Regions from separate parts of the Burkholderia sp. 22PA0099 genome, predicted to be linked through region 1. Evidence: predicted binding sites of a transcription regulator. Region 1 holds the regulator's gene; each other region holds the start of a gene.
The links. The regulator LexA, encoded in region 1, represses DNA repair genes until DNA is damaged. The targets are predictions, from matches to a motif close to ACTGTATNNNNATACAGT.
Positions count from the first base shown of each region.

Region 2: the regulator LexA is predicted to act here: its motif matches at 2,996-3,013, upstream of recA (recombinase RecA).
Region 3: the regulator LexA is predicted to act here: its motif matches at 2,642-2,659, upstream of dinB (DNA polymerase IV).

Region 1 is NZ_CP163165.1:2,580,930-2,586,772, forward strand. Features, by position in the region: gene cysW (sulfate ABC transporter permease subunit CysW) at 1-862, opposite strand, end outside; gene cysT (sulfate ABC transporter permease subunit CysT) at 859-1,758, opposite strand; gene AB4851_RS26860 (sulfate ABC transporter substrate-binding protein) at 1,943-2,977, opposite strand; gene lexA (transcriptional repressor LexA) at 3,249-3,896, shown strand; gene AB4851_RS26870 (hypothetical protein) at 3,939-4,262, shown strand; gene AB4851_RS26875 (DUF2939 domain-containing protein) at 4,302-4,946, shown strand; gene AB4851_RS26880 (universal stress protein) at 5,032-5,529, opposite strand; gene nodI (nodulation factor ABC transporter ATP-binding protein NodI) at 5,748-5,843, shown strand, end outside.
Region 2 is NZ_CP163165.1:880,853-886,695, forward strand. Features, by position in the region: gene AB4851_RS19225 (MFS transporter) at 1-251, opposite strand, end outside; gene AB4851_RS19230 (sensor histidine kinase) at 472-2,127, opposite strand; gene AB4851_RS19235 (response regulator) at 2,147-2,890, opposite strand; gene recA (recombinase RecA) at 3,092-4,180, shown strand; gene recX (recombination regulator RecX) at 4,180-5,268, shown strand; gene AB4851_RS19250 (hypothetical protein) at 5,363-5,843, shown strand, end outside.
Region 3 is NZ_CP163165.1:1,458,956-1,464,798, reverse strand. Features, by position in the region: gene AB4851_RS22055 (M3 family metallopeptidase) at 1-1,313, shown strand, start outside; gene dinB (DNA polymerase IV) at 1,424-2,566, opposite strand; gene AB4851_RS22045 (LysE family translocator) at 2,729-3,364, opposite strand; gene AB4851_RS22040 (aspartate/glutamate racemase family protein) at 3,567-4,259, shown strand; gene AB4851_RS22035 (lactonase family protein) at 4,325-5,554, opposite strand; gene AB4851_RS22030 (pentapeptide MXKDX repeat protein) at 5,761-5,843, opposite strand, start outside.

The DNA.
Region 1 (5,843 bases):
GCAGCTTGAGCGCCAGCGTCACGAGCGCGAGCAGCGCCAGCACCGATGCCACCGCGAACGCGGCCGAAAAGTTGTATTCGTTGTAGAGAATCTCGACGTGCAGCGGCATCGTGTCGGTCTGGCCGCGGATATGGCCCGACACCACCGACACCGCGCCGAATTCGCCCATCGCCCGCGCGTTGCACAGGATCACGCCGTACAGCAGGCCCCAGCGCACGTTCGGCAGCGTCACGCGGCGGAAGATCTGCCATCCCGACGCGCCCAGCACGCGCGCGGCCTCTTCCTCGTCGTTGCCCTGCGCCTGCATCAGCGGGATCAGCTCGCGCGCGACGAACGGGAACGTCACGAAGATGGTCGCCATCACGATGCCCGGCACCGCGAAGATGATCTGGATGTCGTGCGCTTCCAGCCACGGCCCGAGCCAGCCCTGCGCGCCGAACATCAGCACGTATACGAGGCCCGAGATCACCGGCGACACCGAGAACGGCAAGTCGATCAGCGTGGTCAGGAACGCCTTGCCGCGAAACTCGAACTTGGCGATCGCCCATGACGCGCACACCCCGAACACGAGGTTCAGCGGCACCGCGATCGCGGCCACCGTGACCGTCAGCACGATCGCCGACCAGGCGTCCGGATCGGCCAGCGATTCGAAGTAGAAGCCGATGCCCTTGGCCAGCGCCTGCGCGAACACCGCGGCGAGCGGCACCACCAGGAAGCCGGCCAGGAACAGCAGCGCGACGCCGGTCAGCACCCAGCGCGTGACGCGCGACTCGCTGACCGGATTGTGACGGCGCGCCGCCGTGGCGCGCGGCGCGACGTTGCCTGCGGCCAGCGCGGAACCCGGATTGGTCTGGCGGCTCATTGCGCACCTCCCGCCGTGACGGCCGTGGCCGTGGTCGCGGCCGGCGCCGGGCCGCTTGCGCCGCGGCTGGTGCGGCGTTGCAGGACCCATTGCAGCGTGTTGATCAGGAACAGCATCGCGAACGACACCACCAGCATCACCACGGCCAGCGCGGTCGCGCCGGCGTAGTCGTACTGTTCGAGCTTGGTGATGATCAGCAACGAGGTGATTTCGGATTTCATCGGCACGTTGCCGGCGATGAAGATCACCGAGCCGTATTCGCCGAGCGCACGCGCGAACGCGAGCGCGAAACCGGTCAGCAGCGCCGGCAGCACGGCCGGCAGCACCACGCGGCGGAACGTCAGCCAACGCGTCGCGCCGAGGCAGGCCGCGGCTTCTTCCTGCTCGCGCTCGAAATCCTCCAGCACCGGCTGCACCGTGCGCACCACGAACGGCAGGCCGATGAAGGTCAGCGCCACCAGCACGCCGAGCGGCGTAAACGCCACCTTGATGCCGAGCGGCACCAGGTATTGCCCGAGCCAGCCGTTCTGCGCGTAGACGGCGGCCAGCGAAATGCCGGCCACCGAGGTGGGCAACGCGAACGGCAGGTCGACGATCGCGTCCACCAGCCGCTTAAACGGGAACGTGTAGCGCACCAGCACCCAGGCCACCAGGAAACCGAACACGGCATTGATGAGCGCGCCACCGAGCGCCGCGAGGAACGTGAGCCGGTAGGACGCCACCACGCGCGCGGAGGTGGTCGCCGCGACGAACTGGTCCCAGGTCAGCGTGGCCGTTTTGAGGAAGGTGGAGGCAAGCGGTATCAGCACCACGAGGCTCAAATAGGCCACCGTGATCCCGAGCGTCAAGCCGAAGCCGGGCAATGCGCTCGGCTTGCGGAAGGTGTACGTCGTCATGCGAAAGCGCTTCCTAGGTTGACTTGGGAGACGCGGCCGCCGGGAGATTTCCGGGCGGCCGCGCTGGGTGCTGCGTTATATCGGGCCACGCGTGCCGTGTATTGCCGCGCCGCCTCGGGTTCTGCTGCGTGGCGGCGCGCCCCTCGGGAGCGCGCCGCCGGCTTCCGGCTGCGCGCCGGAAGCGTTACTGCGGTTTGTAGATCGAGTCGAACACGCCGCCGTCGGCGAAGTGCGTCTTCTGCGCGTTGGTCCAGCCGCCGAAGGTGTCGTCGACCGTGTACAGCTTCAGCTTCGGAAACTGCTTGGTCAGCTCGGCCGGCACGTCCTTCGAACGCGGGCGATAGAAGTTGCGCGCCGCGATTTCCTGGCCTTCCTTGCTGTACAGGAAGTTCAGGTAGGCCTCGGCCAGCTTGCGGTCGCCCTTCTTGTCGACCACCTTGTCCACCACCGCCACCGGCGGCTCGGCCAGGATGCTGACCGACGGCACCACGATCTGGAACTTGTCCGGACCGAATTCCTTCAGCGACAGGAACGCCTCGTTTTCCCAGGCGATCAGCACGTCGCCGATATCACGTTGCACGAAGCTGGTGGTGGCGCCACGCGCGCCCGAATCGAGCACGCCGGCATTCTTGTAGAGCTTCGAGACGAAATCCTTGGCCGTCTGCTCGTTGCCGCCCGGCTTGTGCAGGGCGTAGGCCCAGGCCGCCAGGTAGTTCCAGCGCGCGCCGCCCGAGGTCTTCGGGTTCGGCGTGATGATCGACACGCCCGGCTTCACCAGATCGTCCCAATCCTTGATGCCCTTCGGGTTGCCCTTGCGAACCAGGAACACGATGGTCGAGGTGTACGGCGAGGCGTTGTCGGGCAAGCGCTTCTGCCAATCCTTGGCGACGATCCCCTTGTTGGCCAGCGCGTCGATGTCCCAGGCCAGCGCCAGCGTCACCACGTCGGCCTGCAGGCCGTCGAGCACCGAGCGCGCCTGCGCGCCCGAACCGCCGTGCGACTGCTTGAACGTGACGGTTTCGCCCGTCTTGGCCTTCCATTCCTTGCCGAAGGCCTGGTTGATGTCCTGATACAGTTCGCGGGTCGGATCGTAGGAGACGTTCAGCAACGTCGTGTCCGCCAGTGCATGCGTGGCCCCGCCCAGCGCCGCCGCGCCGACCGCCAGTGTTGCGATAAGACGGCGAACGCCGCCTGCCAGCCCCGTGTTGCGCTTGACCATCCCGGTGATCTCCAAAGGTTCGTGGATCGTTTTTTGCAATGTCGGGTCAGTCTAGCGAACAGCTTTCATCATTAAAAATAATCGTTATTCATTCTTTTAGAAGAAAAAGTGGTAAAGACCGCCCGACGGACGGTTGAGGCATGGAAACCGGCGCTGGAACGCCCTTTGATGGCGTCGGAACCGGCGTCATAGCGACGAACTTCAAGTAACGCTTGAAATTCCCGAACTACTGTATAAAAATACAGATCACTGTCTATCCATACAGTTGATCATGACCAAACTCACCGCACGTCAGCAGCAAGTATTCGATCTGGTCCGCCGCGCGATCGAGCGCACCGGCTTCCCGCCCACCCGGGCGGAAATCGCGGCCGAGCTGGGTTTCAGTTCGCCGAATGCGGCCGAGGAGCACCTTCGGGCGCTGGCCCGCAAGGGCGTGATCGAGCTGGCCGCCGGCGCGTCGCGCGGCATCCGCCTGCTCGGCCTCGAGGATTCCCCCTATCAGTTCACGCTGCCCCACGCGGGGCTGATGCAGCTTTCGCTGCCGCTGGTCGGCCGGGTGGCGGCAGGCAGCCCGATCCTGGCGCAAGAACACATCTCGCAGCATTACGCCTGCGATCCGGCGCTGTTCACGAGCAAACCCGATTACCTGCTGAAGGTGCGCGGCCTGTCGATGCGCGACGCCGGCATCCTCGACGGCGACCTGCTCGCCGTGCAGAAGCGCACCGAGGCGAAGGACGGCCAGATCATCGTCGCGCGGCTCGGCGACGACGTCACGGTCAAGCGCCTGAAGCGCCATTCCACGGGCCTCGAACTGATTGCCGAGAACCCCGATTACGAAAACATCTTCGTGAAGGCCGGCAGCGCGGAGTTCGCGCTCGAAGGTATTGCCGTCGGTCTGATCCGGTCCGGCGAACTCTGATTCCCGCCGTCCCGCCACGCTGCCCCGATCTGGAGAAACGCCATGGAACGCCTCGCTCGTCTGCTGCCTTTCCGTCAATTCGGTCGTCTGCGCCATCTGCGCGGTCGCACGCCCTGTGCACCGCTCGCGGCTGATGTCGGCGCACCGGCCTCCTCCGGGGCGGCCGAGCCGGCTTCCTTGCTGCCATCGGCGCTGCCGGCCTTTGCCCGCGTTTCGCTGAATGCCGGGCTCCATCACGCCGAGCCGGCTCGGCGCGCGCCGGTACGCGTCTATCACGGGTCGTCGCGGCTCATCATGGTCGGCTCGATCGATGCGGTGTGCCGCATGATCGACGATTGCATCGCCCAGGAACGTTCGGCCGTCTGAGCCGTCTCTGGATACTGACCGTATCCACGCGGAGGCCCCGTGCCCGTTTCCTTATCCCCCGGTTCTTCGCCTCGCCGCGGCTGGCTCAAGCCGCTGGCATGGGTCGTCGTCGCCCTGCTCGTCTTGGCCACGGTGATTTATGCGTTCGCCTCGCCGTATCTCGCCCTGCGCGATCTCAAGCAGGCTGTCGATGCGCGCGATGCGCAGGCGATCAGCCGCTTCGTCGATTACCCGGCGTTGCGCATCAGCCTCAAGCAGCAACTGGCCGATGAGTTGATGCGTCGCATCGATCTCCAACGCCATAACAATCCGCTCGCCATGCTCGGCGCGATGATCGGCTCCGCGCTGATCGGGCCGCTCGTCGATGCGTATGCCACGCCGGAAGGCGTCGCCGCGCTGTTGAGCGGGCTGCCGCCGCGTGGCGATCCGGGCGAACACCCGCCTACGCTCGATCAGCCTGCTCCTGCCCCTGCACCCACGCCTGCACCGCCCGCCTCCGCTGCACCACCGGCCAGCGGCGTGCCAGGCCCGAGCACAGCGCCGCAGGCGAACGCCGCTTATCAGAGCGTTAATGAATTCGTGGTGGTGTATCAGCGTAATGCCGGCGACGCTCGCTACGCGGCGATCTTCCGTCGCAGCGGCCTGTTCGGATGGAAACTGAGTGCGATCGATCTGCATCGCTGATGGTTGACTGCCGCGGCCCGCGCGGCAGAGTCGAGGCGGCCAGCCGCGCCGCCTCAATCATGGCCTCGTCGGCCCCTTCAACGCCTCATGCCGCCGCGCTGGCCGCTGCCTCGCGTTCCTTTGCCCGCTCCTCGCGTTGCTCGTCGGCCGACGAGCAGGCCACGAGGATGCTGCACGACACGCGGTCGAGCAGTTGTGTATTGCCCGCGCCCATCCACCAGCGAGACAAACCGCTGCGGCAGCGATGGCCCACCACCACGAGATCGACGTTGAGCGACTTCGCCAGGTTGGCGATTTCGTCGATCGGATAACCGAACGCGAAATGGCCCTCGGCCTGCACGCCGCGCTCGGTCAGCCAGTCCACGCCTTCCTGAAGAATCTCGCGCGCGGTTTCCTCGAAGCGCCCGCAGGCCACGTCGGTCAGCAGGCCCGCGCTCTGGGCGATGCTCGAACGCATGTCGACGACCGACAGCAGATGCGTCTTCGCCTTCAATTGCAGCGCGAGATCCGCACCGCATCGCAAGGCCTTGCGGCCTTCCAGCGTACCGTCGTAACACAGCAGGATGGTCTGGTAGCTCGACATGATCGCCTCCATGCAGAATCGGTCGACGATTTGATCATGGTGCGCCGCAATTCAGGATGCAAGGGATGGAAAACGCGGACACGCAAATAGTTCGCCGATGCCGGATTGCGGTGCAGGCTTGCACGATCCGGTCGCGCACGGCGAGCCGAAAGCGGGACGCGATGCACTAGAATGGCCGCTTCGTGCCGTCCCTTCGTCGACCTCCCGCCTCCGCGCCCATGTCCGCTGCTCCGATCGAATTTCACGATGTCAAAAAAAGCTTCGGCGACAAACGCGTCGTCGACGGCCTGTCGTTTCACGTGCGGCGCGGCGAA
Region 2 (5,843 bases), 1.7 Mb from region 1:
CCGAGCCGCCCGAACACAATGGCACCGAACGGGCGCACCGCGAAGCCGGCGGCGAAGCCGAGCAGCGTGAAGATGAACGCTGCGGTGGGATTGACGCCCGAGAAGAAGCTCTTGCTGATGTAGGCCGCGAGCGAGCCGGCCAGATAAAAGTCGTACCACTCGAACACGGTGCCGAGCGAGGACGCGAAGATCACGCGTTTCTCGTCGCTCGTCATCGGCGAATGCGCGATGTGCCCGCCTACTGTCGCCATGAGTCGTCTCCAGTTCTTGATATCGGTATCAGTTCGCCATCCTGACGAACTTGCGACGATTATTGGCGGCCAAACTTACGGTGTTCTGACTGGAAAGCCGATCAGGGTTTATTGGGAGCGTCGGGCGAGAATGCAGTGAAATTGCGTCAATGTCGCCCATCGATACTCGATGTTCGCGTATTTCTGCGCATGGTTCGCAGCGCCGTCGTGCGGCTCAGGGTTATTCCGGGGCGGCCTGGCGCAGCGCGAAGCTGACGCGCACCAGCGTGCCGGCCAGGCGGGGGGCGGCCTGATAGACGTGGTCGTCGATCGCGATCTCGCCGCCGTGCTGCGTGACGATCTCGCGCACGATCGCCAGGCCCAGCCCGCTGCCCTCGCCATCGCGGCCGAGGATGCGATAGAAGCGTTCGAGCACGCGCCCGCGTTCGTGCGCGGGAATGCCGGGGCCGGTGTCTTCCACATCGATGTGCACCACCCCGGTGGCGGGGCGGTGGGCGTGATGGGCGTCGTCGGCCAGCGTCGCGGTGGGGGCGATGGCCACGCGCACCGTGATCCGCCCGCCTTCCGGTGTGTAGCGGATCGCGTTGTCGATCAGGTTGCCGAGCATCTCGCGCAGCATCACGGGGTTGCCGTCGATGAGCGCAGGCGGCGAAGGCAGTGCGTTGCCGGCCGGTGGTTCGTCGGGCGGCTCGCTGTTTTCGGCGTCCGGCATGTCGTCCGGCCCTTCGTAGCCGAGATCCATGCGTTTCGCGAACGCAGCCTGTACCCAGTCGCGCACGGTCACGCGCGCCAGCGCCAGCGGATCGACCGGCTCGAACGTCAGCCCGCTCGCGCGATTCTCGGCGCGCGCCAGCGCCAGCAATTGCGTGACGAGCCGCGCGGCCTGCTCGGAGCTGGCCGCGATCTGTTCGAGCGAGTGCCCGACCTCGGCCGAAACCTCGTGACGCAGTGCGAATTCGGCCTGGGTGCGCAACCCGGCCAGCGGCGTCTTCATCTGATGGGCGGCGTCGGCGATGAAGCGCTTTTGCAGCGCGATGTTCTGTTCGAGTCGGGCGAGCAGATCGTTGAACGAGGTGACGAGCGGCTCGATTTCGGGCGGCGCGCGTTGCGCATCGACGGGCGAGAGATCGTCGGGGCGGCGGTTGCGGATGTGCGCCTGCAGGGCGGTCAGCGGCGCGAGGCCGCGCGACAGCCCGAACCACACCAGCACGATTGCCAGCGGCAGGATCACGAACTGCGGCAGGATCACGCCCTTGATGATGTCGTTGGCGAGCGCGTTGCGCTTGTCGAGCGTCTCGCTGACCTGCACCAGCACCGGTTGCGCACCGCTCGCGCCGGGCAGCGCGACGGTGGTGTAGGCGACGCGGATGTCGTTGCCGCGCAGCAGGTCGTTGCGGAACAGCACGAGGCCGGGCGGCGGGCGGTCGTCGTCGCGCGGCAGCGGCAGGTCGGCCTCGCCGGCCACCAGTTCGCCGCGCGTGCCGAGCACCTGGAAGTAGACGCTGTCGACGTTGTCGGTGCGCAGCAGGTCGAGCGTGGCCTTGGGCAGCACCAGCTCGGCCACGCCGTTGACGGGCGTGATCTGCCGCGCGAGCACGTAGGCGTCGGTTTCGAGCGCACGGTCGAACGGGCCGTCGGCGATGGTTTTCGCCACCAGATAGGTGACGGCGATGCTCATCGGCCAGAGCAGCAAGAGCGGCGCCAGCATCCAGTCGAGGATTTCGCCGAACAGCGAGCGCGGCCGGCCGGTATCGGTGGATTCGCCCTCGTCGGGCGGCGCGAACGGGTTCTCGTAGCGCGCGTCGCGTTCGGCGTCGTGCGGATCTTGCGGCCGAGGCTTGGGCCGGGCGCGCGGCGGGCGGAACGGCGTGGCCATCGCGGGGCGCGGCGGCCCGTCAGCGCAGCGGCGGGAGCGCCGCCGGTGCTTCCGACGTGGCCGCGGTGGCCGTGGCCACACTTGCGGCCGGTTCGGCCGCCGCTTTCTCCATGCAGTAGCCGAGCCCGCGCACGGTCAGGATGCGCACGCCGCTCGGCTCGATCTTCTTGCGCAGCCGGTGCACATAGACCTCGATCGCGTTGTTGCTGACTTCCTCGCCCCATTCGCACAGGTGATCGACGAGCTGCTCCTTCGAGACGAGCCGGCCGATCCGTTGCAACAGCACTTCGAGCAGGCCGAGCTCGCGCGCCGACAAATCGAGCACGCGTTCGTTGGCGTAGGCGAGCCGGCCCACCTGGTCGAAGCTCAACGAGCCATGGCGGATCACCGTCGGGCCACCGCCGGCGCCGCGCCGCGTGAGGGCGCGTACGCGCGCTTCGAGTTCGTTCAGCGCGAAGGGCTTGGCCATGTAGTCGTCGGCGCCGAGGTCGAGGCCCTTGACGCGTTCGTCGACGCTGTCCGCGGCGGTCAGTATCAGCACCGGCAAGACCGAGTTGCGTGCGCGCAGGCGCCGCAACACGTCGAGACCGGGCATTTTCGGCAGGCCGAGATCGAGAATCAGGAGGTCGAACGTCTGCATCGACAGCGCGGTATCGGCCTCGACGCCGTTCGCGACGTGATCGACGGCATAGCCCGATTGGCGGAGTGATCGGGTCAAACCGTCCGCGAGTATGCTGTCATCTTCGGCAATCAGGATTCGCATGGTGCGTGGCCGCGGCGCGCGAGGCGGCGTGCGGGCGCCTGCGCGGGTGTCTCCGGAGGGTCGGGATGAGTCGTGCGGAACCCGCAATTCGGGCTTGCACAAACTACTGTTTTTTTATACAGTGTCTGCATTCGTGCACCTAACGGCTTGTCGCCCGGTGTGCCCCAATCAGACGCTGCTCATCATAGCAAAGGACGATTCATGGAAGATAGTAAGAAAGGCGCCGGGCTGACCGCGGAAAAGAGCAAGGCGCTGGCGGCAGCGCTGGCCCAGATCGAGAAGCAGTTCGGCAAGGGCTCGATCATGAAGCTCGGCGATGCCGAGGCCATGGAAGACATCCAGGTCGTCTCCACCGGTTCGCTCGGTCTCGATATCGCGCTCGGCGTCGGTGGCTTGCCGCGCGGCCGCGTCGTCGAAATCTACGGCCCGGAATCGTCGGGTAAAACCACCCTCACGCTGCAAGTGATTGCCGAAATGCAAAAGCTCGGCGGCACGGCGGCATTCATCGACGCGGAACACGCGCTCGACGTCCAGTACGCCTCGAAGCTCGGCGTCAACGTGCCGGAGCTGCTGATCTCGCAGCCGGACACGGGCGAGCAGGCACTGGAAATCACCGATGCGCTGGTGCGTTCGGGCTCGATCGACATGATCGTGATCGACTCGGTCGCGGCGCTGGTGCCGAAGGCCGAAATCGAAGGCGAAATGGGCGATTCGCTGCCGGGCCTGCAGGCTCGCCTGATGTCGCAGGCGCTGCGCAAGCTCACGGGCACGATCAAGCGCACGAACTGCCTGGTGATCTTCATCAACCAGATCCGCATGAAGATCGGCGTGATGTTCGGCAACCCGGAAACCACCACGGGCGGCAATGCGCTGAAGTTCTACGCGTCGGTGCGTCTCGACATCCGCCGGATCGGCTCGATCAAGAAGAACGACGAGGTGATCGGCAACGAAACGCGCGTCAAGGTCGTCAAGAACAAGGTCGCGCCGCCGTTCCGCGAGGCGATCTTCGATATCTTGTATGGCGAAGGCATTTCGCGTCAGGGCGAAATCATCGATCTCGGCGTGCAGGCGAAGATCGTCGACAAGGCCGGCGCCTGGTACAGCTACAACGGCGAGAAGATCGGCCAGGGCAAGGACAACGCGCGTGAATTCCTGCGCGAGAACAGCGATGTCGCTCGCGAGATCGAGAATCGTATCCGCGAATCGCTCGGTGTGGTGGCCATGCCGCAAGGCGGCGTGGTCGCGGGCGCCGGCGCTGCCGAGGACGAGATCCTCGACGAAGAAGAGTGATGCGTCGCAGCCGGGAGCGCTCGGACGATTCGTCGGCCACGTCGTCGCGCGAGGATCGCGCGGCCGACGAACGGCAAACGAGCCGCCCGGTGCGCTCCGGTGCTGCGCAATCGCAGGAGGGGCGGCCGGATGGCCGCTCCGCAACGAGGGCATCCGACGATGCCCTCGTTGCGTTTCAGCGCGGGGTCGGCGCGCCCGGTGATCCTGCCGACCTGTTCGATCCCGACGAATCGTTCGACGCACACGATACGGCGCGCGGCATCCGCAGCCGTACCGTGCGCAACGGTGCGGGCCGGGCCGCCTCCACCGGCCTGTCGCGGGCGGGCGGCTCGTTTACCCCGGCAACCGGGGCATTACAACCGCAGGCGTCGCGTCGCGAAGCGCCGGCGTCCGAACCGTTCGAGCCGGCTGCTCGCGCTCCAGCCCGGCAGGGCCGCTTCGAAAATGCCGACGGCGATCAATATTCGCGCACCAGCGAGCAGGCCACGCGCCGCACGCGGCGGCGCACCAGCAGCCCGTTCGAGGCGCGAAGCGGCCGCGGCGAACGCGGCGAAGCCACGTCATCCGCCGATTCTTCCTCCGCTCGCGAAGCATCCGTGCCCGAGAACGACACGCGCCGCGCCGCGCCCGCGCGCCCGGCGCGCTCGCTGAAGGGCCGGGCGCTCGGCTATCTCTCGCGCCGCGAATACAGCCGCAGCGAACTGGCGCGCAAGCTCGCGCCGTACGTGGAGGAGGGCGACGATCCCGAGGCCTTGCTCGATGCGCTCGAGCGCGAGAACTGGCTGTCCGATGCCCGGTTTACCGAAAGCCTCGTGCATCGGCGCGCGTCGCGCCTCGGTACGGCCCGCATCCTGGGCGAACTGAAGCGTCATTCGGTCGATGGCGAACTGGTCGAATCGGTGACCGAGCAGCTTCGCGAAACCGAGTTCAGCCGTGCGCAGGCCGTCTGGCGCAAGAAGTTCGGCAGCCTGCCGGGCTCGCCGGCCGAGCGAGCCAAGCAGGCGCGCTTCCTGGCGTCGCGCGGCTTTTCCAGCAGCACGATCGTCAAGATCCTGAAGGGCGGCGAGGACGAGTTCGAGGGTGCCTAAACCCTTGTTTCGTGCTCTCTTTTTAGCCGGGTCCGGCCCTCGATGCTGCACTGCATCCTGTTGCCAATAAGGGTCTAACCGGATATTCGTGGCGATGCGGCAAACCCTCGATAATGCTAAGATCGTGCGGTTTTCCTTATCGGCTTCAACCTTGCGCATGCCGTCATCCAAGCCCGTGTCACGCCCGTCGCGCTTCTGGCGCGCCGTTCCGGCGTTCACCGACCGACGGGGTGGCGTGTGGGGCAGCGTCATCGATCCATCGGTCCTGTCGCATTGCGCGGCGGCGATCAAGGTGATGCAGCCGAGTGGACAGCCGATCCATGAACCCAGGCCCAGCATGCGCTCCGATCGCGAACCCCGTGTCGCCGGCGCCGCCGCGTCGTCCGGCCGGAATTGCCGTTCCGATCGCAGCAGCCAAGCCGTCATCCCCGCCTGCCGAGCACGCATCGCTCACCGCCTCTCTGTTTTTTCCGCTGTTCCCTGCCCCGTTTTCTCCCGCCGCTTCCCGCTTCGTTCCACCGTTCGATTCGCCGTTACCGGTTCGTGCCTTGCGCAACCGGCTGGGCGTCGTGCGG
Region 3 (5,843 bases), 1.1 Mb from region 1:
AGACCGAATGGGACAACACCAGGATCGTCGCGGAAACACTCGCGTTGCGCCGCGAGGAAGCGCAGATGCTCGGCTACGCGAACTTCGCGGAAGTCTCGCTCGCGCCGAAGATGGCCGAATCGCCGGCCCAGGTCACCGCGTTCCTCGAAGATCTGGCCGTGCGTGCGCGTCCGCACGCGGAGCGCGACTGGGAAGAACTGCGCGCGTTCGCCTCGGGCACGCTCGGCATGAGCGAACTGGCGCCGTGGGATATCGCGTTCGCGGCCGAGAAGCTGCGCGAGCAACGCTACGCGTTCTCGGAAAACGAGGTCAAGCAGTACTTCCCGGAGCCGGCCGTGCTTCAAGGCCTGTTCACCGTCACCGAAACGCTGTTCGGCGTGAAGATCCGCCGCGACGACGCGCCGGTCTGGCATCCGGACGTGCGCTTCTTCCGCGTCGAGAACCCGGACGGCACGCTGGTCGCCCAGTTCTACCTCGACCTGTACGCACGCGAAGGCAAGCGCGGCGGCGCCTGGATGGACGACGCTCGCACCCGCGCCAAACGCGCCACGGGCGTGCAGACGCCGGTGGCCTACCTGACCTGCAACTTCTCGGCGCCGGTCGGCGGCAAGCCCGCCTGCTTCACGCACGATGAAGTGATCACGCTGTTCCACGAGTTCGGCCACGGCCTGCATCACATGCTGACGCGCGTCGAGGAACTCGGCGTGTCGGGCATCAACGGCGTGGAATGGGATGCGGTGGAACTGCCGTCGCAGTTCATGGAGAACTTCTGCTGGGAATGGGACGTGCTGACCTCGATGTCCTCGCACGTCGAATCGGGCGCGTCGCTGCCGCGCGAGCTGTTCGACAAGATGCTGGCCGCGAAGAACTTCCAGAGCGGCCTCGGCACGCTGCGCCAGATCGTGTTCTCGATGTACGACATGCTGCTGCACATCGATTTCGATCCGGCCGGCACGGTGGGCGCGGTGGAATTCGCGCGCGACATCAACGAGCGCTTCCACGTGATCCCGCAATCGCCGTTCTCGCGCTGGCCGAACACGTTCAGCCATATCTTCGCGGGCGGTTACGCGGCCGGCTACTACAGCTACAAGTGGGCCGAGGTGCTGTCGGCCGATGCGTACGCGGCCTTCGAGGAAGCGGCGAAAGCCGGCGGCACCGTGCTCGACGCGGCCACCGGCACGCGCTACCGCCGCGAGATCCTCGAAGTGGGCGGCAGCCGCCCGGCGATGGAATCGTTCAAGGCGTTCCGCGGCCGCGAGCCGGAAATCGACGCGCTGCTGCGTCACAACGGCATGACGGCGACGGCGCACTGAGGCCGGCACGGCCCCGAACCAGCGGCGCACGACTGACGCGCTGCCGGTGCACGACGGCGCTCACTTCGCAGTGAGCGCCGTTTTTCATTGGCCGCAGCCGGGCGCTCGGCTCAAGGCGCGACGATGCCCTCGCCCGCTTCATCCTCACCGTTGCCGTCCTGGCCGTCGCCTTCATCGTCATCGTCATCACCGAACAACGCGATCTGGCCGTGCCGCTCGGCCGTATCCTCATCGACACGCACGCCCACGCCGAGCAGCCGCACCGCCTGCTGCCGCCGCACCAGCCCTTTTTCGAGCAGCGCCACGGCAGTATCGGCATCGGTCGCCTCGGCCACGCATTCGACCGTGGTGCGCTGGAAATCGGCGAAACGGATCTTCACGAACAGCTTGCGGATCGTGCGCAGCGAATTGGTGCGCGCAATCCGCGCGTCGAGCTGGACCACGAGCTTGCGCAACTCCTCGGCGCATTGCGCGGGCGTGGTCAGATCGCTCACGTAGGTGTTTTCGACGCTGACCGACTTGCGCTCGCGATCGGCATGCACGCGCCGCTCGTCGATGCCGCGCGACAGCTCGAACAGCCGCCGGCCGAACGAGCCGAATTCGCGATGCAGGTCGATCTGCGACCAGCCGCGCAACTGCGCGCAGGTCTCGATGCCGAGCCGCTCCAGCTTCGCGGCGGTCACGCGGCCCACGCCGAACAGCTTGCGCACCGGCAGCGCGGCCACGAACGCGTCGATCTGCGGCGGGCGCACCACGAACAGGCCGTCGGGCTTGTTCCAGTCGGAGGCGATCTTGGCGATGAACTTGTTCGGCGCGACGCCGGCCGAGACGGTCACCCCCACCGTGTCGCGCACGCGCTCGCGAATCTCGCGCGCGATCAGCGTGGCGCTACCCTGGCAGCGCTCGGCGCGGCTCACGTCGAGGTAGGCCTCGTCGAGCGACAGCGGCTCGACCTCGGGCGTGTAGTCGCGGTAGATATCCATGATGGCGCGCGACGCGATGCGGTATTTCTCCATCGACGGCGGGATGATCAGCAAGCCCGGGCACTTGCGCATGGCCAGCGCCGACGACATCGCCGAATGCACGCCGAAGCGCCGCGCTTCGTAATTGCAGGTGGCGATCACGCCGCGCCGGTCGGGCCGGCCGCCGACCGCGAGCGGCCGCCCGCGCAGCGAGGGATCGTCGCGCATCTCGACGGACGCATAGAAGCAGTCGCAATCGAGATGGATGATCTTGCGCGCGAACGCCGCCACGCCGCCCGGCGAGGCGGACGGCGCAACGGAATCAGCGGAATCGAGGGGCGTGGCGGGCGTATCCAAGGTAGCGATACTGTACAAAAAAACAGTGCCGCCGTGTTGTCGCGTTGCGATTTTGCCTGCGTGGGCAAAACCGGCCGGCGGGGCCGGATCAGCGGTTTATCCGTGCCGAAACGCGGCCAGTTTGGCGGCCAGCCCGAGGAAGAACGCACCGAGCGCCCGGTCGAGCCACGCCGACACGCGGCGGTTGGCGCGCAGGCCCTGCGAGAGCCTGGCGCCGAGCACGATCAGCGGCGGCTCGATCAGCGCCGCCACGGCGATGATCAGCGTGCCGTGCACGCCGAGCTGGAGCGGTACCGGGCCGGCGCCCGCCACCACGAACTGCGGCAGCAGCGCGAGAAAGAAAATCGCCACTTTCGGATTGAGGATGTCGATCAGCACGCCCTGCCGGTAGACCTGCGCGACGGTGCGCGGCGGGGGCGACGGGATTTCGAGCGCGCCGCCCTTCGAGCGCAGCGACTGGATGCCGAGCCAGGCCAGATAGCCCACGCCGATCCACTTGACGGCCAGAAACAGGCTGGCCGACGCATACAGGATCGCCGACAGCCCCACGGCCGCGCACGCCACATGGAACAGCGCCCCGCTCCATACGCCGAGCATGGCCGCGAAACCGTGCCGCCGGCCATTGCGAACGGTGTGCCCGAGGATGAACGCGATGTCCGGCCCCGGCGCGATATTGAGCAGCACGGCCATGCCGAAAAACGCCATCCAGTGAGCCGGGTCGTAGTGCAGCATGGGAGCCGTCCTTGCGCATGCAAGCGCCGCAGAGTGGTCAGGCCACGAGCATACGGCAGCCGCGCTCGCCCGATCAACCTTCGCCGTCATGGCCCGATCGCTCGATCCGTACCGGCCGTTCCCGCCCCGAACCGTACCGCCACCGCGGCGGCCCGCGACCTATACTCGGCAGCACCTCACGACCCACACGCACGGAGTATCCATGAAAACGATCGGCCTGATCGGCGGCATGAGCTGGGAATCGTCGGCGGAGTATTACCGGCTGATCAATCGCGAATCGAAGGCGCGGCACGGCGGCCATCACAACGCGAAAAGCGTGCTGGTGACGGTCGATTTCGCCGAGATCGAGGCCTTGCAGCGCGAACAGGACTGGCACGCGCTCGGCGAACGGATGGCCGGCGCGGCGCGCCAGCTTCAGGCGGCCGGCGCGGACCTCATCGTGCTGACCACCAACACCATGCACCGCGTGGCCGAGGCGATCGAGGCGGCCGTCACGCTGCCGTTCCTGCATATCGCCGACCCGACCGGCGCGGCGCTGCAGGCGGCCGGCGTGCGCCGCGTCGCCCTGCTCGGCACGCGCTACACGATGGAACTGCCGTTCTACGCGCAGCGGCTCGCCGAACGTTTCGGCATCGAGGTGCTGACGCCCGATGCCGACGATCGCGAGACGGTGCACCGCGTGATCTACGATGAGCTGTGCCACGGCCGGATCGAGGCCGCCTCGCGCGCCGCCTACGCGGCCATCATCGGCCGGCTGGCCGAGCGCGGCGCGCAGGCCGTGATCCTCGGCTGCACCGAGATCACGCTGCTGATCGGCGAACAGGATTCGCCGCTGAACGTCTACGACACGACGGCGCTGCATGCGCACGCCGCCGTGGCGTTCGCGGCGGATTGAGCTACAAGCGGCCCGTGGGCTCGGGCCGCTTGTAACGGCTCAGGGCCGCCCAAGGCCCGCCCGCGTCAGATCCCCGTCATGCCCTGCAGGCTGATCTTCGACTGGGTGTTGGCCGGCTGCTCGCCGAGCTTGGTCAGCGCGCCGTTCGCGCCGATCGCATACGCGACGATCTTGTCGTCGCCGGCGTAGTCCTGGTAGAGGAACTTGCCGTCCGGGCTGACCCACGAATCGTTCGCGAACGCCGACGTTTGCCCCGCGACCGGCGTTTCGGTGGCGATCGACGCGTTCACCAGCGCCATCTTGCCGGTGCTGTCGATCGAGAACAGCGAGATCGCGCCGCTGCCGTTGCCGATGTAGGCGAAACGGTTGTCCGGCGTCACGGTGATCCAGCACGGCGCGGCCTGGCCGGTCACGGTGATCGGCGAACCGGTCGAGGCGAACGCGCCCGTCGACGACGAGAAGCCGAACGATTCAACGGTGCCGCCCGCCGCGTCGGTCACGAAATAGCTCGACGCCAGCGCACCCGAGCCGAAGCGCGCGCCGAACGGGCCGACGCCGATCGAGCTGCTGTCGACCGGCGTGCCGAGCGTGCCGTCGGCCTGCACCGGGAAGGCCAGCAGCATGTTCAGCGGCGCGGTCGGCGTGACGGTGCGCAGGAAGCCGTTGACGATCACGTACTTGCCGTCGGGGCTGACCGACACTTCCGTCGGCAGCGCATCCTGCACCACCACCGCGTACTGGCCGATCGAGGTGAGCTTGCCGTCCGCGCCAAGGCGGTAGGCGCCCAGTTCCTGCGCGCCCTGCTGATGCGTGACGTAGAGCACGCCGTTCGCGAACGCGAGCGAAGTCGGCCGCACGCCGCCCGTGGGCGACACCGCCAGCAAGCTCAGATCGCTGCCCGAAATCGCGAACACGCTGACGGTGTTGTCGCCCGCATTGGCGACGAACAGGCGCGTGCCGTCCGGCGAGACCACGACGCTGTTGTTGCTGGTCAGCGCGTCGGGCGCGACGATGTTGCCCATGAAGTAGTTCACGCCGTTGGTGCCCTTGCCGCCCGTCGCCAGCACGGGCTTGGCGGTCAACGTGCCGTCGGCGTTGCGCACGAAATGCAGCACCGCGTTCTGCGTGTCGTTGGTTTGCGCGAACAGTTGCGCGGTCTTCTGCGGCGCGGGCGCCGGCGTGGACGCGGGAGCCGGCGCGGAGGCCACGGCCGGCGGCGTGGGGGTGTCGTCGCTGCCGCCGCATGCCGCGAGAATGGCCGTCGTGGTCAGGGCCGTGATCAATTTGAGCTTCATCCGTTTCACCTTGGTCGTCAGTAGTCGGGTTAGCGATCGTTGCTTGCTGGTTTCTCTCGATCGCGCGCCCATCAATTCGGGTAACTGAAGGTTGCGGTTACAACGGATTAAAAAATTTCTGCATGATTTTCCGCTTGCAGGAAGGCGTAAACGACGATGCCCGCGGGCCTGGCGGCACCGCGGGCATCGTCGTGCCGTGCGACGGCTTACTTCGACATGGCGTCCTTGCCCATCGAATCCTTGCTCATCGAATCCTTGCTCATGCCGTCCTTGCCCATCGCGTCATGCT